DNA from 3 places in the Thermoanaerobacter siderophilus SR4 genome. Region 1 is predicted to be linked to each of the others. Evidence: riboswitches for the same ligand, from Rfam matches in the RefSeq annotation. Region 1 holds a riboswitch; each other region holds the start of a gene.
What was found. A riboswitch is a leader RNA that binds a small molecule or an ion and turns the genes downstream of it on or off. The one in region 1 is predicted to bind thiamine pyrophosphate.
Positions count from the first base shown of each region.

Region 2: another riboswitch for thiamine pyrophosphate. It lies ahead of thiT (energy-coupled thiamine transporter ThiT); the one in region 1 lies ahead of thiD (bifunctional hydroxymethylpyrimidine kinase/phosphomethylpyrimidine kinase).
Region 3: another riboswitch for thiamine pyrophosphate. It lies ahead of thiC (phosphomethylpyrimidine synthase ThiC); the one in region 1 lies ahead of thiD (bifunctional hydroxymethylpyrimidine kinase/phosphomethylpyrimidine kinase).

Region 1 covers NZ_CM001486.1:1,685,081-1,697,132, forward strand. The annotation lists gene THESIDRAFT1_RS08255 (iron-containing alcohol dehydrogenase) at 332-1,531, shown strand; TPP riboswitch at 1,916-2,018, shown strand; gene thiD (bifunctional hydroxymethylpyrimidine kinase/phosphomethylpyrimidine kinase) at 2,076-2,870, shown strand; gene thiE (thiamine phosphate synthase) at 2,874-3,515, shown strand; gene thiM (hydroxyethylthiazole kinase) at 3,512-4,306, shown strand; gene thiW (energy coupling factor transporter S component ThiW) at 4,299-4,784, shown strand; gene cytX (putative hydroxymethylpyrimidine transporter CytX) at 4,813-5,991, shown strand; gene THESIDRAFT1_RS08285 (hydroxyethylthiazole kinase) at 6,032-6,223, shown strand; gene phoU (phosphate signaling complex protein PhoU) at 6,511-7,164, opposite strand; gene THESIDRAFT1_RS08295 (ABC transporter ATP-binding protein) at 7,601-8,320, opposite strand; gene THESIDRAFT1_RS08300 (ABC transporter ATP-binding protein) at 8,317-9,090, opposite strand; gene THESIDRAFT1_RS08305 (branched-chain amino acid ABC transporter permease) at 9,065-10,033, opposite strand; gene THESIDRAFT1_RS08310 (branched-chain amino acid ABC transporter permease) at 10,044-10,928, opposite strand; gene THESIDRAFT1_RS08315 (ABC transporter substrate-binding protein) at 10,996-12,052, opposite strand, start outside.
Region 2 covers NZ_CM001486.1:1,044,245-1,051,665, reverse strand. The annotation lists gene polX (DNA polymerase/3'-5' exonuclease PolX) at 1-1,034, shown strand, start outside; gene THESIDRAFT1_RS05150 (MarR family winged helix-turn-helix transcriptional regulator) at 1,196-1,639, shown strand; partial or broken gene THESIDRAFT1_RS05145 (ABC transporter ATP-binding protein) at 1,750-3,976, shown strand; gene THESIDRAFT1_RS05140 (ABC transporter ATP-binding protein) at 3,973-5,856, shown strand; TPP riboswitch at 5,979-6,081, shown strand; gene thiT (energy-coupled thiamine transporter ThiT) at 6,144-6,782, shown strand; gene THESIDRAFT1_RS05130 (phosphatase PAP2 family protein) at 7,211-7,421, shown strand, end outside.
Region 3 covers NZ_CM001486.1:663,014-675,065, reverse strand. The annotation lists gene thiC (phosphomethylpyrimidine synthase ThiC) at 47-1,345, opposite strand; TPP riboswitch at 1,391-1,498, opposite strand; SAM riboswitch class I at 1,683-1,793, shown strand; gene THESIDRAFT1_RS03155 (homoserine dehydrogenase) at 1,861-3,144, shown strand; gene THESIDRAFT1_RS03150 (homocysteine synthase) at 3,172-4,455, shown strand; gene metX (homoserine O-acetyltransferase MetX) at 4,476-5,576, shown strand; gene THESIDRAFT1_RS03140 (Gfo/Idh/MocA family protein) at 5,676-6,812, shown strand; gene THESIDRAFT1_RS03135 (RsmB/NOP family class I SAM-dependent RNA methyltransferase) at 6,857-8,239, shown strand; gene corA (magnesium/cobalt transporter CorA) at 8,241-9,200, shown strand; partial or broken gene THESIDRAFT1_RS03125 (glycoside hydrolase family 94 protein) at 9,306-12,052, shown strand, end outside.

The sequences.
Region 1 (12,052 bases):
GCAAACGTGAGACAAAAATATGTTAAAAGTCAGGGAAGCTTGATAATTTCAAGCCCCTGACTTTTAATATTATTAGTATACGCCGATTAATTAACATTCATTTAGCAGTAAAGGATGTCCTTATGATAATGCATGTATAGAATCCTTTCATACTTCTTTAAAGAAAGAATAAGTAAATATAGTTACTTACTATACTATAAGGATTTATAAATGGGGCAATAAAGGTAATAGATAAGAATAGATATTATAACTTGGGGTTGACCATTTTCTAAGATAGTGCTATAATTGTATACAGAGATTGTTATAAATTTAACAATAGGAGGTAATTAAAGTGTGGGAAACAAAAATAAATCCAAATAAGGTTTTTGAACTTCGCTGCAAAAACACGACTTATTTTGGAATAGGTAGTATAAAAAAGATAAAAGATATTCTAGAAGTTCTTAAAAACAAAGGTATCAACAATGTCATTCTTGTAACCGGTAAAGGTTCCTATAAAGCCAGTGGGGCCTGGGATGTGGTAAAACCGGCTCTTGAGACACTCGGATTCAAATATTCACTTTATGACAAAGTTGGGCCCAATCCTACTGTTGACATGATCGATGAGGCGGCCAAAATCGGCCGGGAAACCGGGGCAAAAGCTGTTATCGGCATTGGCGGTGGCAGCCCTATAGATACCGCGAAAAGTGTGGCTGTACTGCTGGAATACACTGATAAAAATGCAAGAGAACTTTATGAACAGAAATTCATACCTGAAAAAGCTGCTCCTATTATAGCTATAAACCTTACTCATGGTACTGGTACCGAAGTAGACAGATTTGCGGTGGCTACAATCCCAGAAAAAAATTATAAGCCTGCAATTGCTTATGATTGCCTGTATCCTATGTATGCCATAGATGACCCTTCCCTTATGACAAAGCTTGACAAAAGACAGACAATAGCGGTTACTATAGATGCTTTAAACCACGTTACCGAAGCTGCTACCACTCTTGTAGCGTCACCTTACAGCGTCCTAATGGCAAAAGAAACAGTGAGGCTGATAGTTCGTTACCTACCCGCTGCTGTAAATGACCCTGAAAACCTTGTGGCCAGATACTATTTGCTTTACGCTTCTGCTTTAGCTGGTATTTCTTTTGACAATGGCCTTTTGCACCTTACCCATGCGCTAGAGCATCCTCTGAGTGCAGTAAAACCCGAGATAGCTCATGGTCTTGGACTTGGTGCTATACTGCCTGCGGTGGTAAAGGCTATTTATCCATCTGTTGCAGAAGTTCTGGCTGAAGTATATAGTCCTATAGTGCCTGGGCTAAAAGGTCTGCCTGCTGAAGCAGAATATGTAGCTAAAAAGGTTGAAGAATGGCTCTTTAATGTAGGATGCACCCAAAAACTTTCGGACTTTGGATTCACAAAAGAGGATATTCCGACTCTGGTAAGGCTTGCTAAAACTACGCCTTCGCTGGACGGATTGCTTTCTAATGCACCAGTGGAAGCAACTGAAGCTGTTATTGCCAAGATTTATGAAGAATCTTTCTAAAATTTAATTTAAAAATTTCACAGCAAGCAGATAGACAATAGGCAATGAACAAGAACAGTATAGTTATTATTTTAACCATGTTGAAGGCAAAGAAATTTTAATCTTTGCAGACAGCGAAGGACAAACAATAGCACAACAAGTTCAAATAGGATATCTTTTTGATAAATAAGAAATGAAGACTGAGAAATTGAGGAGAGCCCTTAGCTTACAAAAATGAGCTAAGGGCAGTAATTTTATGTTTTTTTGTTAACACTTAAATTTTATCAGAAAAAGGGGAATTTATAACTTAACTCATTAAATATTGATATCATTTTCAAAATAATTGTTGAATTCTTTTGCGTTTGTGGTATAATTAGTTTAAGCAATTTACTTAAAACTAAATATGACAAGTGCTAGGGGAGCCAAAAAGTGGCTGAGAGGGGATTCGTTCCCGACCCTTTGAACCTGTCAGGGTAATGCCTGCGTAGGGAAGCATGCTTTTTAAAACATTTGTAAAAATGCTCACCTCACAGGTGGGCTTATTTTATTATTTGGAGGTGTTTTTATGAAATTAGCCCTTACTATTGCCGGCTCTGACTCTGGGGGAGGAGCAGGTATACAGGCAGATTTAAAGACTTTTTCAGCCCATGGAGTATACGGCATGAGTGTCATTACTTCAATAACAGCGCAAAATACAATGGGGGTTTTGGGAATTGAGGATATAAGTCCTGATATGGTGTATTTGCAGATGAAGGCAATTTTTGAGGATTTATATCCAGATGCAGTGAAGATAGGTATGGTGTCTAATGAAGACATAATTAAAATGGTTGCAAAAGGGTTAAAAGATTACAATGTAAAAAATATTGTGTTGGACCCTGTTATGATTTCAAAAAGTGGAAGCTATTTATTGAAGCCGGAAGCAGTGGAGGCTTTGAAAGAGGAACTGATTCCTTTAAGCCTTGTAGTTACGCCAAATCTTATGGAGGCAGGAGAGCTAATTGGAAGGGAAATCAAAAGTGTGTATGACATGAAAGAGGCAGCTAAAAGAATTTTAGATTTTGGTGCAAAAACAGTGGTGGTAAAAGGTGGACATCTTACAGGAGATGCTTTAGATGTATTTTTCGATGGAAAAGAGTTTTATGAAATTACATCAGAGAGAATCGATACTAAAAACACGCATGGTACAGGCTGCACATTTTCCTCAGCTATAGCTGCCAATATCGCTTTAGGCTATGATTTAGTTGAGTCAATAAAAAGAGCGAAGTCATACATTACAGGGGCTATAAAACATTCGTTGGCCATAGGGCATGGAGTAGGTCCCACTAACCATTTTTGGAATATAGAAATAAGGAAGGTGTGAGATATGGACTTAACCCTTTATGCTATAACGGATAGGTCTTACATAAAGGATATGGATATTGCTGACGCAGTAGAATTAGCAATAAAAGGCGGTGCAACAGTAATTCAACTGAGAGAAAAAGACATATCAAGTAGGGAATTTTATGAAATTGCTCTCAAAGTTAAAGAAGTGACAAAAAGAAATAGAATCCCTCTCATTATTAACGACAGAGTGGATATAGCTTTGGCAGTAGATGCAGATGGAGTTCACGTTGGACAGGAGGATTTGCCGGCAGATGTTGTAAGAAAAGTAATAGGTCATGATAAAATAGTAGGGGTATCAGCGAGGACAGTGGAAGAAGCTTTAAAAGCACAAAGAGATGGAGCGGATTATTTAGGAGTGGGAGCGGTGTTTAAGACTCCTACAAAGCCGGAGGCGGAAGCTATTGGAATAGAAGGGCTGAAAAAGATAAAAGAGGCAGTCACTATTCCCGTAGTTGCAATAGGAGGTATAACAAAAGATAATGCTTATGAAGTCATGTTAAAGTCGGGAGTAGACGGGATATCTTCAGTTTCAGCTGTATTTTATGGGGATATAGAAAACAATACAAGAAAACTTTTGGAGGTTATAGCAAAAGCGATAAACGATAGGAGGAATTTGAAATGAAAAAAGAATTGTTGAAAATTTTAAGAGAGAAAAAACCTTTAGTTCACCATATTACAAATATAGTTACTGTCAATGATTGTGCTAATATAACACTGGCTATAGGAGCATTGCCAGTCATGGCACATGCCTTGGAAGAAGTAGAAGAAATGGTAAGTGCAGCAGATGCTTTAGTTTTAAATATAGGCACTCTTACAAATGAACAAGTAGAAGCGATGATAAAGGCAGGAAAGGCTGCAAATAGACTTAAAGTACCAGTTATATTAGACCCTGTTGGAGCGGGAGCTACGAAGCTTAGGACACAAAGCTCAAAAAAGATATTAGAAGAGGTAAAAATTTCTGTGATAAAAGGGAATAGTGCTGAGATTTCAATACTTGCAGGCAAAGGTGGGAAGATACGCGGTGTAGAATCTCAAAGCGGAGCAGATGATATTTCTGAAGCTGCAAAAGATTTAGCAAACGCGTACAACGTTGTAGTAGCAGTGTCAGGTGTTACTGACATAATTACTGATGGAAAAAGAATTGCGTATGTAAAAAATGGGCATCCTATGATGGGCACTGTTACTGGCACAGGTTGTATGCTTACCTCTGTAGTAGCGAGCTTCTGCGGAGTATGTGAAGATTATTTTGCAGCTACAGTAGAAGCTTTTGTAGCTTTTGGAATAGCAGGTGAAAGAGCCGCTCAAAGCAGCAATGTCAAAGGGCCCGGCAGTTTTAAAGTGACATTTTTTGATGAGATATATAATCTCACGCCGGAGATAATAGAAAAAGATAAGAAGGTGGAGTATGAATAAAATACATCGTATGGTTTTTATGGCACTTATTATTGCTATAGGCACCTTTGCTTCTCAATATGTATGGTTTAGTGTAGGTGCTGCCAAAGTTACACCTGTTCAACATGCTATTAATGTTATTTCAGCAGTTTTTTTGGGCCCTTGGGGAGCGTTAGAAGTAGCTTTTATTATAGGACTTTTGAGGAACATCCTTGGTGTTGGATCGCTTTTGGCATTTCCAGGAGGAATGGTTGGTGCGTTCATTGCTGGATATCTTTATAGATTTACACGTAAATTTTATTTTGCCTCTATAGGAGAAGTTATAGGTACAGGCATTATAGGGGCTTTGCTTTCTTATCCTATAGCTAAGTATATACTTGGAAGTTCCGGTTCGGCTTTTATGTTTGTCATTCCATTTTCGCTTTCCAGTACAATAGGCTCGGTTATAGGATATGTAGTGGTATTGGTTTTAGTAAAATATAAGAAATTTATCTCATAAACTTACTTTAGAAAGGCGGGTGTGAATCATGAAAATTAAAAATTTTACCCTTTTTCTAATATGGGCAGGTGCAGCAATCTCAATTGCTGAAATCTATACAGGTTCGCTATTTGCACCTCTAGGTTTAACTAAAGGCTTGTTGGCTATTTTAATAGGCCATATCATTGGTACATTATTTTTCTCGCTTGGGGGGCTTATGTCATACATCCTTAAGTTGCCAGCAATAAAATCAACAAAAGTTGTTTTGGGCAATAAAGGTACAATTTTTTTAGGAGCACTAAACATTCTACAATTGATTGGATGGACAGCAGTCATGATTATACAATCAGCAAAAGCTTTTAATGGTGCCATTGGTATGTCTGTTGGTGTAGGAATACTTTTTGTAGGCATATCTGTTTTATTATGGTCACTATTTTTTGAAAGTGAAGCATACTGGGTAAATAACATTGCAGTAATATTGTTGTTTATATTGACTATTGGTGTTGTAGTATTTTTAAAGGGCGGGAAAATTTTAACACCAACAGGTAATATAAGTTTTGTAGATGCAATCGAACTTGCCGTTGCTATGCCTGTATCATGGCTGCCTTTAGTAGGAGATTATACGATCAACAGTGAAAATAGAAAATCTAGCTTTATATATACATTTTTAGGTTATTTTATTGCAAGCTGTTTTATGTATTTTATAGGTCTTTTTGTTTCATTGAAAACGGAAGGAAAAGATATAATTTCATATTTTGCATCAATAAAAACTGGGTTTGTACCATTGCTAATAATACTTTTATCAACAGTGACGACTACTTTTATGGATGTATACTCTGCTGCGATATCTACAATGGCAGTTATTAAAACAAGGCTCAGTAAAAAAGAGCTATTAATAATTTATTCGCTGATAGGTATCATAGCAGCATATTTATTCCCAATTGATAAATATCAAAACTTTTTATATGCTATCGGTAGTGTATTTATTCCAGTATACACAGTAGTTTTTGTAGGCTTCTTTATATTAAAATATGAAGAAAGTGGGTACCTTAATATTCCTGCAGTTGTATCATCTATCATTGGAATTATTACGTATAATTACATGGTATATAACGGTACTTCATTATTAAAATGGTATCTAACTCCCACCATAACAACAATATTTTTGACTGCTGTAATTTATACTGTAACACAAACTTTTTTTAAAAGAAAAGAGAAAATTTTATGATTGATGAAATTGTAAAACTTTTGAACTCGTAAAAGGGAAAGTGCCACTTATACATGTCATCACAAATTATGTTGTGATGAATGATAATGCAAACGCACTTTTGAGTTTTGGAGCATCACCTGCAATGGCAATGTTGCAAGAAGAGGCATATGATTTTACCGCGATTTCAAATGCCATGTACATAAATATAAAATACCTGCTATCCTTAACCAGGGAAGATGTGCAGCTATAAAAAGGAAAATTGATTTTGCAAAGCATTGCTAAAATTTAGAATTATAAGCATTAACATGCTAATTTTGAAGCTTTGAAGGTGTATCATTATATTTAATGGCAGGTAGATAACTTTTGAATGGAAGCAAAGTAAAGTAGCTACCATAGGTATTTTAAATAACAGCTGATGAAAATATGGAACTTTATTGCTTTAATACACTCCATATCAACAATTTACAGGAGGAATTCCTATTGAAGCTATTAAAAAATGTATAAAAATGAAAACCAAAATACACCAAATTAATATTTTTAATTTAAATCTATATGCTCTCCTGTATCTAAGAAAATTACCCATTCACATATATTAGTAGCATGATCAGCAATTCTCTCAAGATAACGAGCTACAAACAAAAACTGACTCGCTTGGTCGATGTTTCTTAGGTCTTCTATCATATCAGTTAATGGTTCCCTAAATACTTGTTTGTAAAGAGCGTCTACTATATCATCTTTTTCGCCAATCGTTCTTGCAAGGTCTAAATCCTGGTGAACATAAGAATCCAATGACATTTTTACCATTTCTCTTACGATTTCAGCCATTCTAGGAATATCTATCAATGGTTTTGTATATTTTTGATGAGCAATCCTCAAAGTAGTTTTTGCTATATCTACTGCATAGTCTGCCATTCTTTCTAAGTCTGTAACAATTTTAAGCCCTGTCAAAACTATTCTCAAATCCCTTGCAATTGGCTGCTGGGTTACAATAATCTTTGCACATTTATTGTCAATTTTTACTTCCATTTTGTCTATTCTGTCATCACCATCGATGACCTTTTGAGCTAATTCTGTATCATGGTTTACTAAAGAAGCAATGGCGTTTGCTATCGCCTCTTCTACAAGGCTACCCATTTTTAATACGTCATAATGAAGTTCTTCTAATTCTTTTTCAAAATGAGTGCGATTCACCCTTTCACCTCCTTTAACCGAATCTTCTAGTGATGTAGTCTTCCATCCTCTAGTCTTGCCACAACCAGATGGCATTATAAGAACTAAAATGCCATTTTCTTACGTAGATAAAATAATGATTAATTAAAGCATAAAATATTAAGAAAATAAAACAAAGGCATACTCATACAAATGAAACGCCTTTGTTTCATTGTAAGATTATATTTTTTATTTTTAAGGCTGTATAATAAATGTTGAATTGGTTAAGAACCAACCTATAAAAAAATAGAGTACTTATACTAAATGCCTACTGTAAATTCCTAGAGCAAACTTTCAAAATTTTATTATAATGTAAATTTCTTGATAAAAATAATATCATGACGAACCAAACTCTTTATGTATAAAAGCAGAGGGCTCGCCTTTAATCTGACGAGTAAAATGCCTTATCTAACTTCCTTTACCCCCCGAGATAAGCTTCTTTTACCTGCGGGTTTTCCGCCAGCTCCCAGGCGGGGCCAGATAACACAATTTTTCCTGTTTCTAATACATAGCCTTTATGAGCAATAGAAAGAGCCATATGTGCATTTTGTTCTACTAAAAGAATAGTAGTTCCTTGCTCGTTTAGTTCTTTAATGATCGCAAAAATTTCTTTAACCAACAGGGGGGCTAAGCCCATTGAAGGTTCATCTAAAAGCATAAGTCTAGGTGCTGACATTAATGCTCGCCCCATCGCTAACATTTGTTGTTCTCCGCCAGATAAAGAGCCGGCCAGTTGTCCCTTTCTTTCCGCAAGCCGCGGAAACCGTTCAAAAACCCTGGTAAGCCTGCGTTTAAATTCTGCTTTATCTTTTAAAAGATAAGCACCTAACTCCAAGTTTTCCAATACTGACATGTTAGCAAAAACCCGTCGGCCCTCAGGCACCTGGCTTATACCCATTTTTACAATGTCATGAGCAGTTTTACCAGTAATATCCTTACCTTCAAAAATTATTTTTCCTGATTTAGGCTTGACCAATCCACAAATTGTATTTAAAGTAGTGCTTTTCCCCGCACCATTTGCCCCGATTAAGGTTACTATTTCTCCTTCGTTTACGGTAAGCGATATTCCTTTTAAAGCATGAATGGCCCCGTAAAATACATTTAACTCTTCAATTCTTAATACTTCCTTCCCGCTCATAGGTACGCCCCCTCTCCTAAATATGCTTCAATAACCCGAGGGTTGTTTTTAATTTCTTCAGGCGTCCCGTGAGCAATATTAACTCCATAGTCCAAGACGTAAATCTGCTCGCAAATGTTCATTACCAAATGCATATCGTGCTCAATGAGTAAAATAGTCACGTTAAACTTACTCCGGATAAAGCCAATTAATTCCATTAACTCCGTCGTTTCTCGAGGGTTCATGCCTGCTGCTGGTTCGTCTAAAAGTAATAAGGAAGGGTGAGTAGCCAACGCCCGGGCAATTTCTAATCGGCGCTGTTCTCCGTAAGGTAAGTTTTTGGCCTTTTCTTCTGCCTTATGAGCTAAGTTCATGATTTTTAATAGCTCATAAGCTTCATCCCGCATTTCTTTTTCTCCACGGTAAAACTTCCCAAGACGGAATATAGCATGCATCATATTATATGGAACATGCAAGTGCCTGGCAATTAAAACATTCTCTAAAACCGAAAGTTCGCCAAACAAACGAATGTTTTGGAAAGTACGGGTTATGCCTTTAGCAGCAATTTGGTAAGGCTTTAACCCTACTATGCTTTCGCCTTTAAAGATTATATCACCAGTGGTTGGAAGGTAAATCCCGGTTAAAAGGTTAAAAACCGTCGTTTTACCTGCACCGTTTGGTCCGATTAACCCAACTAAATCTCCTTCATTTAAGGTAAGATTTAAATCCTGAACTGCTTTTAATCCTCCAAAACTAATCCCCACGCTATGCGTCTGCAGAATGGCTGCCATGACTTACACCTCTCTTTCTCTGCAAAAGCTTAAAGGATAACTCATGGGTTCCAAGAAGTCCCTGGGGTCTAAATAACATCACCAAGATTAAGATTATGGCATAAATTATAAGTCGCAGTTCTGCTAAACTCTGTAAAAATGTAGAAATTAACGTTAGTACAATTGCCGCTACCACTGAACCGGTGAGGCTCCCCTGTCCTCCTAAAACTACCATCACAAGTATATCAAAGGATTTTAAAAAGTTAAAAGCATTTGGTTCAATAAAGGTAATATAATGAGCAAGGAGTGCCCCGCCAATTCCAGCAAAAAATGAACCCATAGTGAAAGCTATAACTTTATATTTCGTGGTATTTATTCCCATGGCTTCCGCCGCAATTTCATTTTCTCGAACTGAAATACACGCCCGACCGTGGCTGGATTGAACAAAGTTTTTGATAACTAAAACTGTAACCAGCATGCACCCAAAAGCCCACAGCCAATTAGTCCTCTGTGGTATCCCCATTAAACCGTAAGCTCCACCTAAATAATCAATATTTGTTATTACCCCCCGGATTATTTCAGCCAGTCCTAAAGTAGCAATAGCCAAGTAATCGCCTCTTAAACGCAAGGTAGGTATGCCAATTATAATACCGCCAATACCCGCCACTATTGCTCCAACTAACAAGGATACAATAAAAGGGGCATTAAAATTTAAAGACATAATAGCCGACGCATAAGCACCTAATGCCATAAATCCCGCATGGCCAATAGAAAATTGTCCCGTAAAACCAACCACTAAATTTAAACTTACTGCAAGAATAATATTGATTGCGATAATAATTAAGTTTAACATCACAAAAGGACTAATGATTTCTGCTGAATACAAAACCTGAACTCCTACCATAAGCACTACTAGCAACAACGTTACTGCAAGATTTTCCTTTGTAAACCAATTTTTCAGCATTCTGTAACACCTACACTTTCTCCCGAACGTTTTTCCCAAATAAGCCAGAAGGTTTAACTAATAGGATAATAATCAAAATCACAAAAGCTACAGGATCCCGATATAAAGAACTGCCGTACCCACTTACTAAGGACTCGGTAATCCCTAAAATAAGCCCTCCGGTCATTGCTCCAGGTATAATTCCTATTCCTCCTAAAACCGCTGAAACAAAGGCTTTTAAACCAAACATAATTCCCATTAAGGGAAATACTTTATTGTAATATATCCCTACCAGTACCCCTGCTGCCGCAGCTAAAGCTGAACCAAGAGCAAAGGTGATGGATATTGTCGTATCCACATTTATTCCCATTAAACGAGCAGCTTGCATGTCATAAGAAACTGCCCGCATTGCTTTTCCAATTTTCGTATTATGAACTATATACTGTAGTAAAATCATTAAGATAACCGTGACCGCAATAATTAAAATTTCCCTATTTGATATGGTAACCTTTCCGCCAAGTAATGAATACGAAACCTCTTTAAAAACCTCCGGAAATGCTCGAGGCTGTGGACCCAGGAAAAACATCGTGGTATATTCTAAAAGAAGGGAAACGCCTATTGCAGTAATTAAAATTACAATTTTAGGTGAGTTTCTTAAAGGACGATATGCCAATCTTTCGATAATAATGCCTAAAATAGCACACACAATCATGGAAAAAATTAACGCTGGAACAAAAGACATTTTTAAAACCAAGGTCGCATATAGTCCTGCAAAGGCACCAAGCATGTAAACATCGCCATGGGCAAAATTGATGAGTTTTATAATACCATAAACCATAGTGTATCCTAACGCAATTAAAGCGTAAATACTTCCTACTGATATTCCATTTATTAACTGCTGGATAAATTCCATCATATTAACCACCTCTAACCTAATTAAATTCATTTTCTTTAGGGGAGGAATATTCCCCCCCTTTAATCTTTTAAGGATTTACGTAAGCTTTATAGGTTTGCTTACCGTCTTTGTATTCCAAAATCACTAAGCCTTTAACAGCATTGTGATTTTCATCTAAGGAGATTTTGGCAGTAACTCCTTCTACATTCTTGGTGGTCTTTAAAGCTTCTTTGATTTTTTCGGGTGTAGCTTCACCAGCCCGTTTAATGGCATCAACTAAAACAAGTACCGTATCATAACCTACTGCAGCCATTGCATCCGGTTCGCTGCTGTATTTTTCCTTATACTTTTTAACAAAGTCCTGAACTTTTTGGTCAGGCATTAAAGACGAATAGTGATTGGTAATAAAGGTGTTATTAAGCGCAGCTGCACCAGCAATTTCAACAAGTTTTGGCGAATCCCAGCCATCACCACCGCCCATAGGAACATTAATACCAAGCTCACGTGCTTGCTTTACAATTTGGCCCACTTGCTCGTAATAACCAGGTACATAAATAAATTCAGGCTTTAAATTTTTAATCTTGGTTAATACCGAGCGAAAATCCTGATCTTGGCTAGTGTAATTTTCATCAGCTAAAATTTCGCCACCGCCAGCTTTGAAAGCTTCTACAAAAAACTTAGCTAAACCCACCGAATAAGGAGCTGTATTATCTTTTAAAACAGCAACTTTTTTAAGCTTTAATTCATTTAAAACGAACTTCGCCATTGCCGTCCCCTGGAAAGGATCTATAAAGCAAGTCCGGAAAATATACTCCCTTACCTTGCCTGTTTTAGGATCTACTGTAACATCAGGGTTAGTTGCCGAGGGCGAGATCACAGGAACTTTATTAGTTTCGGCAATATTAACATAAGATAGGGTATTGCCAGAAGTCATCGAACCAATAATAGCAACTACTTTATCTTGGGTAATTAACCGAGTCGCAACCGAAGCGGCTTCTGTATTATCAGACTTATTGTCATACTTGACTATTTCAATCTTTTTACCAAGAACTCCGCCAGCATTATTAATTTCATCTACTGCTAACATAATTCCATTTAAGCCTGATTGACCCAATGTGGCAACATTTCCCGACAGCTCTAAGTTT
Region 2 (7,421 bases), 640 kb from region 1:
ATACAAAGACAAGCGTAACACTAAACTCAGGAATAAATGCAGATTTAAGAGTAGTAAAAGATGAGGAATTCCCTTATGCTCTTCACCATTTTACAGGAAGTAAAGAACACAACACAGCTATGAGGCATAGAGCAAAAGAGATGGGCATAAAAATGAACGAATACGGGCTTTTTAAAGGGGATGTCCTTATTAAATGCAGCTCTGAAGAGGAAATTTTTAATAAACTTAATTTGTCTTATATTCCTCCAGAGCTTAGAGAGAACATGGGAGAAATTGAGGCGGCAGAAAGAGGAGAAATACCTGCCTTGATAGAAGAAAAAGATTTAAAAGGCGTATTTCATGTACACACTACTTATAGCGACGGTAGAAATTCTCTTGTTGATATGGTAGAGAGAGCGAGAAAGCTAGGATATAAATACATAGCGATTACTGACCACAGTAAATCTGCTTTTTATGCCGGTGGATTGGCAGAGGAAATGCTATTGAAACAGTGGGAAGAAATAGAAGAGTTAAACAAAAAATACGATGATATAGTCATATTAAAAGGTATTGAATCGGATATTTTGCCGGATGGGTCATTAGACTACGACGAAGAAATTTTAAAAAGATTCGATTTGGTTATAGCTTCTATACATTCTCATTTTAGAATGACTAAAGAAGAGATGACAAAAAGAGTGATAAACGCCATTAAAAATAAATACACAAAGATAATAGGCCATTTGACTGGAAGACTTTTACTGGCAAGAGACAGCTATGAAATTGACGTCTATCAAGTAATTGACGCGGCAAAAGAATACGGCAAAATAATTGAGATAAATGCCAGCCCCTATAGATTAGACCTTGACTGGAGATATATAAAATATGCAAAAGATAAAGGTGTAAAATTTGCCATATGTCCGGATGCCCACAGTGTAGAAGGGTTGGAAGATGTAAAGTATGGCATTGGTATTGCAAGAAAGGGGTGGCTTGAAGCAAAAGATGTTGTAAATACTTATGAACTGGAGGCAGTGTTAGAGATTTTTTCTAATATGTAAAACCGCTTTTAATTTTATTAGCGGTTTTTTTATTTTATTTTTTTGAAAAGCTTTAAGAAATCTTGACATACTATTATGAGAAGAGTACAATATATTTTGTATCAGAAATATTTGAATACAAAATATTCGTGTGCGAAATAATTTAAAATGCGGTGGTGAAAATGGAAGAGATAAACAACGGATTGAAAATACTTAAGCTTTTAAAACAAATAATGAATATTATAAAGCATTCTATGAAATACGAATGCAAAGATTTTGACATTACAGGACCACAAGGAATGCTTATGGGCATTTTAGCCCGTTATGGTGAAATGAAAGTAAGTGACTTAAGTCAGAGATTAGGGCTTTCCAATAGCACTGTTTCTGGCATTATTGACAGGTTAGAAAAGCAAGGCTTGGTAGAGAGGACGAGAAGCACTGAAGATAGAAGAGTTGTTTATGTCAGTGTGACTCCTAAGTTTAAAGATACTTTTCAAAAACATTTCAAAGAAGCTGAAGAGAAGTTTGAAAAATTAATAAGTAGAGCAAGCCCACAAGACCTTAATAAAATAATTGAAGGATTAGAAGCACTGAAAAAAATATTGGAAAAACAACATGATTTATAGTGAGGAAGTATAACAAAATTAAGTAAATAAGTTGAGGAAGTAGAAATTTAAAAAGAAGTAGTTCTCACAAAAGAAATCGAGGCAAATTTTTAGGAGGAGAAGGTGTTGGTATGGTAAAACTGGCGAAATATTTAAAACCCTATATTCTGTTGATTTTTTTAGCAGTGTTCTTTATATTTGTTCAAGCAATGAGTGATTTGTCATTGCCTGACTATATGTCCAAGATAGTTAACAATGGAATACAGCAAGGTGGCATAGTAAATGCAGTGCCTGAGGCTATAAGGAAAAGCGAAATGGATAAACTTTTGCTATTTGTTACACCTGAAGAAAAGGAAGAGATTTTAAAAGATTATACATTAGTAGACAAATCCAGTCCTGATTATGATAAATATGTAAAAAAATATCCTATTCTTTCAAAAGAGCCTGTATATGTCCTTAAAAGCGTAGATAAATCAGAAATTGACAAAATAAATTTACCTATGGGGAAAGCCTTTTTAGCTGTTACAGGTGTGGAAAAAGCTAAAGCCAGTGCAAAAAACGGAAGTATAGAATTTAATGGAAAGAAAATACCGGCAAATGTAGACCTCTTTGCTATGATGTCTCAACTGCCAGAAGAGCAACTTATTCAAATAAGAGATGAAATGAACAAAAAGTTTGCTTCTTTAGGTGACAATATGGTTATACAAGCTGCAACAATGGCTGTAAAAGAAGAATACAAGGCAATTGGCATAAATACAGACAAAATTCAAACTGATTACATTCTTCATACTGGCCTTATAATGCTATTGATAACTGGACTGAGTGCATTAAGCACTATTATGGTAGCATTTTTTGCATCAAAAGTGGCAGCTGGAGTAGCGAGAGATTTGAGAAGAGATTTATTTGCAAGAGTAGAGAGCTTCTCTAATGCTGAATTTGACAAATTTTCTACGGCTTCTTTGATAACAAGAACTACAAATGATATTACACAAATACAAATGCTTCTTGTAATTATGATAAGAATGGTGTTTTATGCGCCTATAATGGGTATAGGTGGTGTATTTAGAGCACTTAGCAAAAGTGTTTCAATGTCTTGGATTATAGCTTTAGCAGTAATAGTACTTTTAGGTATAATATCAGCATTGTACTCCATTGCGATGCCCAAGTTTATGCTAATGCAAAAATTGATTGATAGATTAAACTTAGTTACTCGTGAAAATTTGTCAGGAATAATGGTGGTAAGAGCTTTTAATAATCAAAAATTTGAAGAAGAGCGCTTTGACAAAGCTAATCAAGATATTACAAAAGTAGGGCTTTTTGTAAATCGTGCTATGGCATTTATATTTCCATCTATGATGCTTGTGATGAATGGAATTACTCTTTTGATAATATGGGTAGGAGCTCACCAAATCCAAAATTCCAGCATGCAAGTTGGAGACATGATGGCATTTATGCAATACGCTATACAGATTATCTTTGCATTTTTGATGTTCTCAATGCTGTTTATAATGATACCAAGAGCATCAGTATCGGCAGAGCGTATTGCTGAGGTTTTGGCTACAGAGCCTTCTATAAAAGACCCAGAAAATCCAAAACAATTTAATGAAAATATGGCTGGAACTGTAGAATTTAGGAATGTATCTTTTAAATATCCAGGTGCTGAAGAATACGCTTTAAAGGATATAAACTTCAAGGTTTTGCCAGGGCAGACAGTAGGCATAATAGGAAGAACAGGTTCTGGAAAGAGTACCTTAGTGAATTTGATCTTGAGATTTTACGATGTGACAGAAGGACAGGTTTTGGTTGATGGTGTAGATGTAAGAGAGGTAAGGCAGGAAGATTTACGCAGCAGAATAGGATATGTACCCCAAAAAAGTTGGCTTTTCAGTGGTACAATTAAATCAAATTTGAAATACGGAAATGACCAGGCTACGGACGAGGAAGTAAAAGAAGCAGCAGAAATTGCACAAGCAATGGAATTTATAAATGAAAAGACCAAGAAATTTGATTCAGAGATTGCACAAGGAGGAACAAACGTTTCAGGAGGGCAAAAGCAGAGGCTTTCCATTGCTCGTGCTCTTGTTAAAAAGCCTGAAATATACATTTTTGATGAAAGTTTTTCAGCTCTTGACTTCAAAACAGAGTCAGCTTTAAGGAAAGCCTTAAGAGAAAGGCTAAAAATCAAGCACTGTTATAATGGTGTCACAAAGGGTGTCAACTCTTTTGCATGCAGACCAAATAATAGTGCTTGAAGAAGGTAAAATTGTGGGCATAGGGAAACACAAAGACCTACTTAAAAACTGTCAAACTTACAGAGAAATAGCTTTATCACAGCTGTCGGAGGAGGAATTGGCATGAGTGAAAATAGAAGAATAGACCCCAAACAGATGCCCAGACTTCGCGGGCCAGGAATGGGAGGCGGTCCCCATGGCATGGTTCGCGGTGGAGAAAAAGCGCGAGATTTTAAAGGCACAATGAAAAAGTTGATAAAATATTTATCAGCTTATAAAATTTCTATAATAAGTGTATTTATATTAGCAGCTCTTAGTGCTTCCTTCTCCATTGCGGGTCCTAAAATACTCAGTAAAGCCATAACCAAAATTTTTGAAGGTGTAATGAATAAAATAACAGGGCAAGGCAGTGGCATAGACTTTGAATATGTAGGAAAGATAATTCTAATTCTCATAGGCTTATATGGTTTAAGTGCTTTATTCGGATACCTGCAAGGATGGATAATGTCTGGGGTTGCGATGAAAGTTACCTATAGATTTAGAAAAGAAATTTCTGAAAAAATTAACCGCCTGCCTTTGAAATATTTTGAAAGCACAAATCAAGGGGAAATATTGTCACGTATTACAAATGACGTGGATACAATTACTCAGACTCTCAATCAAAGCTTGACTCAGATAATCACTTCTGTGACGACAGTAGTAGGCGTTTTGATTATGATGTTTACCATAAACTGGCTTATGACTTTAGTGGCGCTTTTGATAATTCCTTTGTCTTCTTTGGTAATTGCCTTTATTGTCAAACATTCACAAATGTATTTTAGAGAGCAGCAGGATTATTTAGGGCATGTAAATGGTCATGTGGAGGAAGTATATGGAGGCCATAATATAGTAAAGGCTTTTAATGGAGAGAAAAAGAGCATTGAAAAGTTTGATGTATTAAATAACACTTTGTACGGAGCAGCTTGGAAGTCACAGTTTTTGACAGGTATTATGATGCCACTTATGAATGTAATAGGAAACTTGGGTTATGTGGCGGTTACAGTTTTGGGTAGTTGGTTGGTCATAAAAAATGCAATAGAAGTGGGGGATATTCAGGCGTTTATACAGTACATCCGATCTTTTACACAGCCTATTGCTCAGATTGCAAATATTTCCAATATACTGCAACAAACTGCTGCCTGTGCAGAAAGAGTATTTGAGTTTTTGGAGGAAGAAGAGGAAGTTCCAGATAATCCACAGCCTGTAAAAATTGAAGATATAAAAGGGAATGTGGAGTTTAGAAATGTTCGTTTTGGATATAGACCTGATAAAATGGTGATAAATAACTTTTCTGCTTCTATTAAGGCAGGACAAAAAGTTGCAATTGTCGGTCCTACTGGTGCAGGAAAGACTACTATAGTGAAACTTTTAATGCGCTTTTACGATGTGAATGAAGGAGCTATTTTGATTGACGGGCATGATATAAGAGATTTTACGAGAGAAGATTTGCGTTCACTTTTTGGCATGGTGCTTCAGGATACTTGGCTTTACAATGGTACTATTATGGACAATATAAGATATGGCCGTCTCGATGCTACTGATGAGGAAGTTATAAAAGCTGCTAAGGCAGCTCATGTTGACAGTTTTGTAAGGACATTGCCAGGGGGCTATAACATGGTATTAAATGAAGAGACCACAAATATTTCTCAAGGGCAAAAGCAGTTACTAACTATAGCAAGAGCTATTTTGAAAGATCCCAAAATTCTCATACTCGATGAGGCTACAAGCTCTGTAGATACCCTTACAGAAATACAAATACAAAAAGCGATGGATTACCTTATGAAAGGACGCACAAGCTTTATAATCGCTCATAGGCTTTCTACGATAAGGGATGCTGACTTGATACTTGTCATGAACCATGGAGATATTATAGAGCAAGGTACCCACGAAGAGCTTCTTGCCAAAGGCGGTTTTTATGCAAGTCTCTATAACAGTCAGTTTGAAAAAGAGGAAGAGATGGCAAGTTAATACCATTTGATGTGTGTGCAAAACGTCAGCAACCTACAAAGCTTGGCCATCCGCATTTGATAATTATTCTTGACACAGACTACAGAAAATGATAAATTAAAGGTGAAAACAAAATAGGTGGTTATGTCCGCTGGGGGAGCCTTAATGGCTGAGATGGCATTGATGCCAAACCCTTGGAACCTGATGAGGGTAATGCCTCCGTAGGGAATGCGGCTCAAAAATACCGCATTTCGCGGTATTTTTTTCAGCGAACATAGCCTCTAAATATCATGGAGGTGTTTTTTATTATGTCCTACATTATAAGTATATTTTCTGATTTTGCCAAAATAAAACCAGTGACCTTATCAGTTATATTGGCAATTTTATTGGCAGCTTTTCTTTTATATCTGATGCGAAGAAGTGTCAAATTTGACACAAAGATGCTTGTCTACGGAGCACTTTCAATTGCTATTTCTTTTGTGCTGTCATATATAAGGTTTTACCACTGGCCACAGGGTGGTTCCATAACGCCTGCCAGCATGCTTCCACTTTTTATATTTGCGTATTATTATGGACCAGGTCCTGGTGTGATTGTTGGCATGGCATATGGACTTTTGCAACTTATTCAAGACCCCTTTATAGTCCAATGGGTGCAAGTACTTCTCGACTATCCTTTGGCTTTTGGTGCATTAGGACTTGCTGGCTTTTTTAGAAAAAACCTGAGTTTGGGAATTTTAGTCGGCGGATTTGGACGATTTTTCTCTCACTTTTTATCCGGAGTATTCTTTTTTGCAAGCTATGCGCCAAAAGGAATGAGTCCTATAGTTTATTCACTTTTAGTTAATGGAAGCATAATAGGTGTAGAAGTGGCAATATGTTTTGCAGTTTCACTAATTCCTCAAGTTAGAAATGCTATCGAGGAAATTAAAAAGAAAGCAATTGCTTAAAGGGGTATTTCCCCTTTTTATTTTTTTCAATGGATAGCCAAAATAATGGTATAATATTTTGTAAGAAAAAATTTAACATAAAATTAACATCCCTATAATGTTTTTTAATGTTATCATAAGATAATTTAATCAAAGGTTATGGGAAAGCCCATGGATAAATAGGAACAGGCCATAAAAGAGTAGCAAAGGCTGTTGAAAAAGCTTTTGAAAAGTACGATAATGTATATATAATTGTAGATATAAAGAATATAAAATCCTTTTGAAAGTTAAGAGAATTGTTGTTTGAAAACCTTGATAAACTTAAGTATATGAAAAAAGAATGGAAGAATTGGTTTATAAAAATTCCGCTGATAGAGTGTGTGAAATTGTGCTGAAAAATTTCGATGAAAGCATTAGTGAAATGAGATTATAGGGAGGGGATTTTGCTGATGCAAATAAAAAGAGTGCTTCTTGACAAAGACAAAAACATTTTTTTCTATATAAACAAAAGAATAAAATGTAATATATTGGACAAAATAATGCCTAAAATAACTCATATAGGAGGTCCTTTTTTTACAATATTTTCTTGCTTATCTTTAATATTTTTCGGAAAAAACAATGTGAAAGCCTCTGCTTTAGAAGCTTTAACTGCTCTTGTAA
Region 3 (12,052 bases), 1.0 Mb from region 1:
AATTAGCAAAGAAAATCAAGGGGGGAATGTAAATAAGGCAAAGGTATTAGCAAGTCATAGTTGAAGTTCCAAGGTACTCACTGACAATTTTCATAGCGCAGAATTTTCCGCACATACTGCAAGTTTTGGCTGTAGATATGTTTTTATTGACGCGATATTTAAAAGCTTTATCAGGGTCTATAGAAAGCTTTATTTGGTCATCCCAGTTTAAGGCTTTTCTAGCTCTAGCCATAGTTAAATCTTTTTCTTTAGCACCTTTTACGCCTTTTGCGATATCTGCAGCATGGGCAGCTATTTTTGCTGCAATAACGCCTTCTTTGACATCTTCTTTGTCTGGAAGTCCGAGATGTTCAGCGGGTGTAACATAGCAAAGGAAATCAGCACCAGAAGCTGCTGCAATTGCTCCTCCGATTGCTGAAGTTATGTGGTCATAACCAGGAGCTATATCAGTCACAATAGGGCCAAGCACATAAAAAGGAGCGTTGTGACAAAGTTGTTTTTGAAGTTTTACATTTGCTTCAATTTGGTCAATTGGCACATGCCCGGGTCCTTCTACCATAACTTGAACTCCTGCCTCTCGAGATTTCTTTACCAATTCGCCAAGGATTATAAGTTCTTGAATTTGTGCTGCGTCTGTAGCATCTTCAAGACAACCTGGACGCAGTCCATCTCCTAAGCTTAGAGTTATGTCATATTTTTTAGCAATATCAAGGAGTCTATCAAAATGTTTATACAAAGGATTTTCTTTGTTGTTATGGAGCATCCAAGCAATTGTAAAGGAGCCACCGCGGCTTACTATATCCATCACTCGGCCGTTGTCTTTAAGCTTTTTCAATGATTCAAATGTTAGACCACAGTGGACTGTAATAAAATCAACCCCGTCTTTTGCTTGTTCTTCTATAACTTCAAAAATAAATTCTTCAGGCATAGCTACAATGCTACCGTATTTGGATATAGATTCTACAGCTGCTTGATACATAGGGACAGTTCCTACAGGGACAGGGGAATTTTCAAGTATTTTTCTACGAGATTGGTTAATGTCGCCCCCTGTGCTTAAATCCATTACCGCATCTGCTCCAGCTTTTACAGCAACATTTAATTTTTCAATTTCTTTTTCAATTTCAGGGTATGCATCAGAGGTTCCTATATTGGCATTTACTTTTGTCGATAAACCCCTTCCTATGCCTTTGGGAATGAGGTTTTTGTGGTTGATGTTTGATGGTATTACTATTTCTCCTTTTTTAACTCCTTCTAAAATAAATTCTTCGTCTACTCCTTCATACTCTGCGACTATTTTCATCTCTTTTGTGACAATGCCTGAAAGGGCGTATTCCAATTGTGTCATAATAAAAACCTCCTTAAAAAATAAATAAACCATGGGGATTATAGCCATGGCAGATGACCACATCCCTACGCAGGTACTAACCTAACAGGTTCGATGGGTTAAAAGGCAACACCTTTTTCTCAGCCGGTTACGCCGGCACCCCATGTGGCAAATATTAAATTTTTATAATCGATAGAGTATAAATATTATACAATAATATTATACCACTAAAAAAAATCGGCGTATATTAAAATTTAGAAAAAATTTAAGAAAGAGTACAAAAAAAGTTCTTGACTTTACAGTTTCAAAGTGATAACATAGATTACAACATGCAAAATTGAATATATTACACACAAACCTCTTATCAAGAGTGGTGGAGGGACTGGCCCGATGAAACCCGGCAACCGGCATTTATATGCGTCTGGTGCCAAATCCTGCAGGTTAGGGTGTCTAACCTGAGAGATGAGAGGAGTGGCGGATTATTAGGCCCTCTTCTCATTGAGAAGAGGGCCTAAAAATTTATTTGGAGGTGTGACATGAAAATAAAAATCGGATTATTAGGACTTGGAACAGTAGGAACAGGAGTATATAAATTGATAACTTCAAGAGGAGGTCATATAAGGGAGAGTACAGGGGTTTATCCTGAGATAAAGAAGATACTCGTGAAAAATCTCAATAAGCCAAGGAAAGTGAAGGTAGAAGGACTACTTACCCAAAATGCTGAAGAAATTTTGAAAGATAAAGAGATAAAAATAGTCATTGAAGCAATAGGAGGTATTTCTCCAGCTTACGAATATGTGAAGGAGGCTTTGTCTTCAGGGAAGCATGTAATCACTGCAAATAAAGAATTGATAGCTAAGCATGGAGAAGAATTAAATGAAATAGCAGAAAAGAATAGAGTATTTCTAAAATGTGAGGCAAGTGTAGGTGGGGCTATACCTATACTGCATCAAATTGATAGATTAAAAATTACAGATGAAATAGATTTTGTAGGCGGTATAATAAATGGCACTACTAATTATATTCTCACCAAAATGACTACTGAAGGTAGAAGGTATAAAGAAGCACTTAAAGAAGCCCAGCAATTAGGATATGCAGAAGCAAATCCCGATTATGACGTAAAAGGCTTTGATGCCCTTTATAAACTTGCTATATTAATGAGGAAAGTGTTCAATATAAACGTGCCAGTAAATTCTATAACCAGAAAAGGAATAGACGAAATCACGACTCAAGATTTAAATTACATCAATAAGTGGGGATATAAAATAAAATTATTTGCCTGGGGCAAAAAAGTCAAAGATGGCATCTTTGCAGGAGTGGAACCAGTTTTAGTCGAAGAAAATAATATTTTGTCAAGGATAAACGACGTAAATAATGCTATCATACTTAGAGGGGATAGTTTTGGTGAATATGTTTTTGTAGGAAAAGGTGCTGGAGAACTTCCTACAGGGGATGCTGTAGTGGCAGATTTAATTGATATATTGTTAAACTATGATATCAAAGATAATAAGAGGATAAACTTTCTTCCAATTCGTCAGGGAAGTTTTACAGATACTTTTTATATAAGGCTTGAAACTCATAAAGAAAATATTTTAGGTTTGAAAAAAGTTTTAAAGTTTTTAAAAGAACAAAAAGTATCAATTGTGGAATCTTCCTATGAAAACGGCACATTTACAGCTATTGTTAAAATGAAGAAAAGTGTTGAGACATTTACAGAAAAATTAGAAAAAATAACCGAGATAAAAACTATTTTTAAAGTTTTGCAAGAGGATATAACAGAAGAAGTAAGTAAATTTGAGGATTTTGTAGAAGTGATTTAAAAAAATTTTGTGAAAGGAGTTAAAAGTATGTCTAAAAAATATGGTTTTTCAACTTTGGCAATTCATGAAGGGTGGGAGCCTGACCCAACTACGGGAGCTGTAGCCCTTCCTATATATCAAACTTCTTCCTTTGCTTTTAAAAGTACTGAGCACGCTGCAGACCTCTTTGCCTTAAAAGAAGAAGGGTATATATATACTCGAATGATGAACCCCACAGTTGACGTTTTTGAAAAGAGAATAGCTGCATTAGAAGGTGGGGTAGGTGCCCTTGCTGTATCTTCAGGTCAAGCAGCTATAACGCTGGCAGTTACTAATATCGCAGGAGTAGGAGACGAGATTGTATCTTCTACCAATCTTTATGGAGGGACTTATAATCTTTTTGCGACTACTTTGAAAAAGTTTGGTATAAATTTTAAGTTTGTGGACCCCAGCAATCCTGAAAACTTTAAAAGTCAAATAACAGATAACACAAAAGCTTTGTACGTTGAGACTATTGGCAATCCAAAGATTGACGTGGCTGACATTGAAAAAATAGCAGAAATTGCCCACACTGCAGGAATTCCTCTCATTGTAGATAATACTTTTGCAACTCCTTACCTTGCACGGCCTATCGAGTTTGGGGCTGATATAGTGGTACATTCGGCGACTAAATTTATAGGTGGACATGGGACTTCTATAGGTGGAGTTATAGTAGATTCTGGAAAATTTAATTGGGACAATGGAAAGTTTCCAGAACTTACAGAACCAGATCCAAGTTATCATGGTATAAGGTATGTAAAAGATGTAGGCGAAGCAGCTTATATTGTAAAAGCGAGGGTGCAACTTTTAAGGGATTTGGGTACTGCTTTGAGTCCATTTAATGCATTTTTATTCGCACAAGGATTAGAGACTCTATCTCTTAGGATGGAAAGGCACAGTCAAAATGCTTTAAAAGTTGCAGAGTTTTTAGCTTCTCATCCCTACGTTTCGTGGGTGAATTATCCAGGACTTAAATCAAGTCCCTATTATGCTTTGGCACAAAAGTATTTGCCAAGAGGGCAAGGAGGAGTTTTGACTTTTGGCATAAAAGGTGGATTAAAAGCAGGCATTAAGTTTATAGAGAGTTTAAAATTATTTACTCATCTTGCTAATATAGGGGATGCAAAGTCTTTGGTTATACATCCAGCCAGCACGACCCATCAGCAGTTATCAAAAGAAGAACAGTTAGCTTCTGGTGTTACGGAGGATATGATAAGACTTTCTGTAGGGCTAGAAGATATAGAAGATATATTAGAAGACCTTGATAATGCCCTTTATGCATCGCAAAAATAGATAAGGAAAGGTTGATGCAGATGATAGTTGAGGAAAAAAAGGTTACACTAAAAGGGAAAAATATATTCACTACAGAAAGTGGGTATAGCTTTGATGAAGTTACTATTGTTTATGAAACTTATGGGAAATTAAATAAAGAAAAAAATAACGTGATACTTGTGGAACATGCTTTAAGTGGCAGTGCCCATGCAGCAGGTGTGAATCCTGGGAAAAATAACGTGGGCTGGTGGGACCCTTTAATTGGCCCCGGTAAATATATTGATACAGATAAGTATTTTGTCATATGCTCTAACTTTCTCGGCAGTTGTTATGGAACGACAGGACCTTCTTCTATAGACCCTAAAACAGGGAAACCATATGGGCTTAGGTTTCCAAAAATTAATATAAGAGACATGGTGAGAGTGCAGAAACTTCTTCTAGATTATCTTGGCATAGACCGGATAAAAGTCGCTATTGGAGGGTCTATGGGAGGAATGCAGGCTTTAGAGTGGGCAGTGACATACCCGGATTTAGTGGATAAATCTATTGTCATAGCTGCTGATTATAAGCTTACTCCTCTTAATATTGCGTATAATCATGTAGGAATACAATGCATACTAAATGACCCACATTTTTACGGCGGTGATTACTATGATAAGCCCCATAAACCTGATAAAGGATTGAGCACTGCCAGAATGCTGGGAATGATAACCTACAAAAGTGGTGATTTATTTGACTATAGATTTGATAGGTTAAGAGATGAAAACAATTTTGAAGTGGAAAATTACCTCAACTATCATGGTTTGTCTTTTATAAACAGGTTTGATGCAAATTCATATTTATATATTTTATGGGCTATGAATGAACATGACATTACGAAGCCTTATGGTTCTTTGAAGATGGCACTTAAAAGGATTAAAGCGGAAATACTTATGATAGGGATAGATACAGATATGATTTTTCCTTCTAAGTACATGAGGGATTTCATTAAAAAACTTAATGCTTCAGGAGGGTGTGGCAAATTTGAAGAAATATCTTCAATGCAAGGTCATGACTCTTTTTTGGTGGATATAGATAAGATTGGACCTATTATTTCGGATTTTATAGAAGAAACATACAATAAAGAAATGGTTTGTGTATAATTGTAAAAGAACAGTCCCTTTTAAAAGGGGTTGTTCTTTTTTATGCTTTATTAATGTTATAATTAAAATATATCGTAATTTTATAAAGAGGTGATTTGGATGTCAAAAAAAGAAATAAAACTTGGCTTTATAGGGCTTGGCTTTATTGGGACAATCCATTCTATAGCTTGTTTTTCAATGCCTTTAATATTTAAAAACCTTCCTTTTGAAGTGAAACTTGGACCTGTGTACAAGAATAACATAGAAGATATACCACATTTTTTTGAAAAAGGTGTAAAAAGTATTGAAGAAATGCTGGAAGAGGGCGGCCTTGATGCTGTCGACATATGTACCCCTAATTACCTTCATTATGAACAGGCGATGAAAGTGATAGAAAAAGGCATTCCATTATATCTTGAGAAGCCAATGGGAGTTAACGGCAAAGAAGCCTATGAAATAATGGAAAAGGCAAAAGAAAAAAGGATAATACATCAAACAGCTTTAATGTACAGGTTTATGCCCGCTGTAAACCAGGCAAGGGACATGATAAAAAATGGAGAGATAGGTGAAATTTTAAATTTTAAGGCGTTGATGCTTCATTCGGGCTATATGGATCCTAAAAGGCCTATGTCCTGGAAAATGAAAAAAGCTACTTCTGGTGGTGGAGCAATAGTTGACATGGGGATACACCTTGTGGATGCAGTAAGATTTATGATGGGAGAAATAAAGTCTTTAAGATCAAATTCTAAGACATATTTTAAAAAAAGGCCTGTATCCAAAGGCTCTGAAATTTATGAAGAAGTGGATGTAGATGACTGGACAAATGTAGAAATAGAAATGAAAAATGGAGGATGGGGAAGTATCGAAGCCTCAAGGATATCTGCCGACCTTGAGGAGGAGACTCGATTTGAAATATACGGTACAAAGGGCTCAATAAAAATATCTACAAAACATCCTCGTTATGCTGTATTATATAAAAAGCAAGATAATATCCAAATAATTGGCGATTACGATAAAAAAAGCAAATTTAGCGAGTATGTGGAGTCAATATATCCTACAGAAAAGTATTCTCTTGGATGGATGGTAGATTTACACATGGCAAGCCTTATAAATTTTTTTACAAATATAGTAGAGGATAAAATTGTATTTAGTGAGACACCCACTTTTGAGGAAGCCTACAAAGACCAGGTTATTTTGGATAAAATATTATTATCAGCTGAAAATAATGGGAAAGTTATTAGTAATCTAAAAGATTAGTTGTCAGTATATTATTCAATCAATAAGATAGGGGTAGTAATAAGATGAAAATTACAGTAAAAAAAGAGTTTTTGAAGAGAATGGAGCAATTACTTAAAGAAGAGTATGAAGATTTTTTAAAGGAATACGACAAAAAGCCTCAAAAAGGCTTAAGAGTGAATACATTAAAAATCGGTGTAGAAGAGTTTAAAAAAATTGTTCCTTTTGAGATAACCCCAATTCCTTGGTGCCCAACTGGGTTTTATTATGATAAAGAAGAAAAGGCGGGCAACCATTTGTACCATATTTTAGGACTTTACTATATTCAAGAGCCGACAGCGATGGCAGTTGTGGAGGTGTTAGACCCTAAACCAGGGGAAAAGATTCTCGATGTAAGTGCAGCGCCGGGAGGTAAAACCACCCACATAGCTACGAAAATTGGCGATGAAGGAATAATTGTTGCTAATGAAATAGATAAAAAAAGAATAAAAGCACTGGTGGAAAATGTAGAAAGAATGGGAATAAGAAATATTGTCATAACAAATGAAACTCCTGAAAAGTTGGCTACCGCATTTGAAGGATATTTTGATAAAATTTTGGTAGATGCTCCTTGCTCAGGAGAGGGAATGTTTAGAAAAGACCCTACAGCAAGGAAAATTTGGTCTTTAAATAATGTTATGAGTTGTTCTATTACACAGAGAAATATTTTGCGAAGTGTAGCTCCTTTATTAAAAAAGGGAGGCATTTTGGTTTATTCTACCTGTACTTTTGCTCCTGAGGAGGATGAAGGAGTTATAAAAAATTTTTTAGAAGAACATCCTGAATTTGAAATTGAAGAAAGTGAGATTAGCAAATTCTTTGACAGAGGGCATCCCGAATGGGTTGAAGGTCCTAAAGATATAAAAAAATGCATGAGATTATGGCCACATAAGGTGAGAGGAGAAGGACATTTTATTGCGAAACTGAGAAAAAAAGAGGAAGAAGAGCCAGACTCTAGATTTAAAAAAACAAAAGGCAGAAAAAAGCAAAAAGAATTACAACTATTTTACGACTTTGCTGATAAATATCTTAATTTAGACTTAGATAATCTAAATATTGAAGTGCATAATGATTTTGTTTACCATGTACCAGAGGGTTTACCGGATTTGAGTAATATAAAGGTATACAGATACGGTTGGCAGTTAGGAGAGCTTAAGAAAAACAGGTTTGAGCCTTCTCACTGGTTGGCAATGGGAATTAAAACTTTACAAGCTAAAAGACTTTTGGAACTTGAAAGAGAACAAAAGGAAAAATATTTAAAAGGAGAAACTTTTGAATTGGACTTAGAAGACGGCTGGATTTTTTTTACTATAGAAGGGTTTCCTGCGGGATGGGGCAGAATTGCAAAAGGGGTAGTTAAAAATTATTATCCTAAGTGGCTTAGAGATATAGAAGTATGGGAGGAATAAAATGATTAGGTGTTTATCATATTCACAAGGGGAAATTGTCAGTATTTCCCCTAATACTATTACAGAAAAAATTAACAATAAAAATCTTTTATGGGTTGATTTAGAAAACCCAACTGATTCTGAAATCAAAATATTAAGCGATGTTTTTAAGTTTCATCCTCTTACTATAGAAGATTGTCTCCATAGGAAGCAGCGGTCTAAAGTAGAAAACTACAAAGATTATTACTTTATAGTAATGAATGTTTTTAAAGGGAGAAAATTGGAAGAGGAATTTAGAATTTCAGAAATTTTTCTTTTTGTTTCTCAAAATTATATTGTTACAGTTCATTGGGGTAATATGGAAGTTGTGAATACTGTTTATGAAAAAGCAAAGAGCGCAGCGAATATTTTTGAGAGAGGAATTGATTTTTTGCTTTATAATCTTGCAGATGAAATTATAGATGATTATTTTCCTATTGTAGATGAAGTGGGAAATAAAATTGATGAAATTGAAGCAGAAATTTTTGAAAAAGAGAGTAAAGAAATTCAAAGTAAGATATTTCTTCTAAAAAAGAACATGTTGAAATTGAGAAAAATCATAACAGCGCAAAGAGAGGTTTTAAATACGCTTTTAAGGCATGACTTCGTTATAATAAAAGAAGAAAACAAATTGTACTTTATGGACGTTTATGACCATATAATGCGCTTGTTTGACTTTATTGATACTTACTATGACCTTCTCACTGGTACTTTAGACCTTTATATGTCTTACATATCAAATAGAATGAATGGGGTTATGAAGACTCTTACAATTATAGCGACTATAATTATGCCTCTAACCCTTATTACTGGTATCTATGGGATGAACTTTAAAAATATGCCTGAACTTAATACAGAATATGGTTATTTTGTTACTCTGGCGGTTATGGGAATTATAGCTTTTGCAGAAATTTTGTATTTTAAAAGAAAGGGATGGTGGTAATAAAAGCCTAAATATTAGGGGCTTTTATTTTTTTATGCTTTAAAATTTCAAACTTGAGGGAATAATATTTTTAGCACTAAATTGCAGTGAGGGAGTTGACATACTATGGAGTATGTGTTGATAGGAGCTATCTTGCTTTTAATAGCCGCGTTTGTTGTACATATTTCAAAAAAGCCTACATGGGGTAAGGAAGATTCTATAGGAGATTTTGACGATATTATTTTAAGTTCGGAGGAAATGGAAAAACATGCAGCAGAAATAGCGCAGAATCACAACATAATGAAGAGAACTAAATTATCCTATTTGCTAATTCCGTGGATGAATAAAAACTACAACTACATAAAGAATGTTTACAGAAATTTGAACAGCATTTTAAAAGAAGAGGATGTCTATATTTCTCAAGAAGAGGAGTGGTTGTTAGATAACTTTTATATAATCGAAGAGCAAGTTAAGGAAATAAGGAAAAGTTTGTCAAAAAGTTATTATTCGGGGCTTCCAGGGCTTAAAAATGGTTTATTCAAAGGTTACCCAAGAATATATGCTATAGCCTTTGAGCTAGTTCTTCACACTGATGGGAAAATTGATGAAAAAGCCATAATTAATTTTATAAAGGCTTATCAGACAAAGGCTTTGCTTTCCAGCTCTGAGCTGTGGGCTTTAAGCCTTATGATACGTATTGCTTTGGTGGAGAAAATAAAAAGATTTGCGAGAAAATTGTAGAAACTCGCCACCAAAGGGAAAAAGCAGAAAAGATACTCACATTGCTTTTGGAAAAAGAAATGAAATATGAAGAAGTGGAAAAGCTTATAAGGAACAATATCAATGTTGCAGACAGATTCCCTCTACAATTTATTGAACATTTGGTAAGTAGACTTAGAAAAGAAGGGAGTAATTCTGTTAATGTCATACAGTCTATAGAAAAAATTTTAATGGAGTATGATACTAGCATTAACGATGTAGCAGAAAAGGCTCATCAAATACAGGCAAAAAGGCAAATTTCTATAGGCAATGCTATTACCAGTTTAAAAACTGTTTCCTCTCTCGATTGGGCACAAATTTTTGAAAGTTTGAGTTCCGTAGAGCAAGTTTTGAGGCAAGACCCGGACGGTACATATCCTAAGATGGATTTTGAATCAAGAGATTATTACAGACATGAAATAGAAAAAATAGCTAAATATTATAATACTTCAGAAACTTATGTTGCTAAAAAGGCAATTGAATGTGCAAAAGAAGTGACAGAACAAGAGGGAAAACTAGGATATATAAACCATGTAGGATTTTACCTTGTAGGCAAAGGAAGAAGTATTCTTGAAAATAAGCTGAGTAACAAATCAAAAAGGACAATAAGCTGGGGAAAAATTGCCAAAAAATCTCCAGAGACTTTGTATGTAGGTTTAATTTTAATCTTCCTATTGGTGGAGGAGTTTTTTGCATTAAAATATATAGCATATTTTTCTAATAAGTGGGGGCTATTATTTATCTCTGGTGTAATTCTTCTAATACCTTTTAGTGAAATGTCAGTTCAATTAGTAAATTGGATTTTAGTGCATATTTTTAAGCCAGTAGTATTGCCAAAAATTGAGTTAAAAGAAGGTATTCCTGAAGATGCTAAGACAATGGTAGTTATTTCTTCTCTTTTGCCAGATGAAAAAAGGACAAAAGAGCTGATTGAAAATCTTGAGGTGTATTATCACGCCAACAGAGAAAAGAATTTGTATTTTGGCTTATTAGGGGATTTTAAAGACGCTCCTTTTGAGGTTATGTCGGAGGATGAGAAGATTGTAAAGTGTGCTTTGGAACAAATTGAAAAGTTAAACGAGAAATATTCTAAAAACGGCGAAAAGATATTTTACTATTTCCACAGAAAAAGAAAATACAATCAAATGCAAAAAAGCTGGATGGGCTGGGAAAGAAAAAGAGGAGCTCTTGTCGAATTTAATGAACTTTTAAGAGGGAAGGAAGATACGAGTTTTTATGTAGTTAGTGGAGATGTTGCCAAACTAAATATAAAATATGTAATAACTTTGGATGCAGATACAAATTTGCCTATTGATACTGCTAAAAAATTAGTAGGTACTATGTTGCATCCCTTAAACAAAGCAGTGATTGACAGAGATTATGGTGTAGTAGTAGAGGGATATGGACTATTGCAACCTAGAATAGGCATTGATATAGAAAGCGCAAATGCTACACTGTTTTCTAAAATCTATGCTGGAGAAGGCGGTATAGATCCATATACTACAGCAGTATCAGATGTTTATCAGGATTTGTTCGGAGAAGGCATATATACAGGTAAAGGAATATACGATGTAGATGTATTTAGAGAACTTTTAAGAGATACTATACCGGATAATTCTATTTTAAGTCATGACCTTTTAGAAGGGTCCTTTGTGCGAACCGGTCTTGTCAGTGATATAGAATTGATTGATGGCTATCCTGCTAAATACAATTCCTATACCATGAGACTGCACAGATGGGTAAGAGGGGATTGGCAGTTATTGCCTTATTTGAAATCTAAAATAAAAAATAGAAAAGGAGAAATGGTAAAAAACCCCCTTTCTTTAATAACTAAATGGAAAATTATGGACAACCTAAGAAGAAGTGTTGTTTCAGTTGCCTTGATGTTAATGCTATTTTTAGGATTTAGCCTTTTGCCGGGAAGCAGTTTTTTATGGTTAGGGGTTGCGATTTTAACTGTATTCTTCCCCATTCTACCTGCTTTAGTTGACACTATTTTTAAAGGCCAGTTCAGACACTATTGGGAAAAAAGACATAAAGCCGTGATAACAAGCATAGAAGCCGCTTTTTATCAATCATTACTTAATTTTGTGTTTTTACCCTATCAAGCTTAT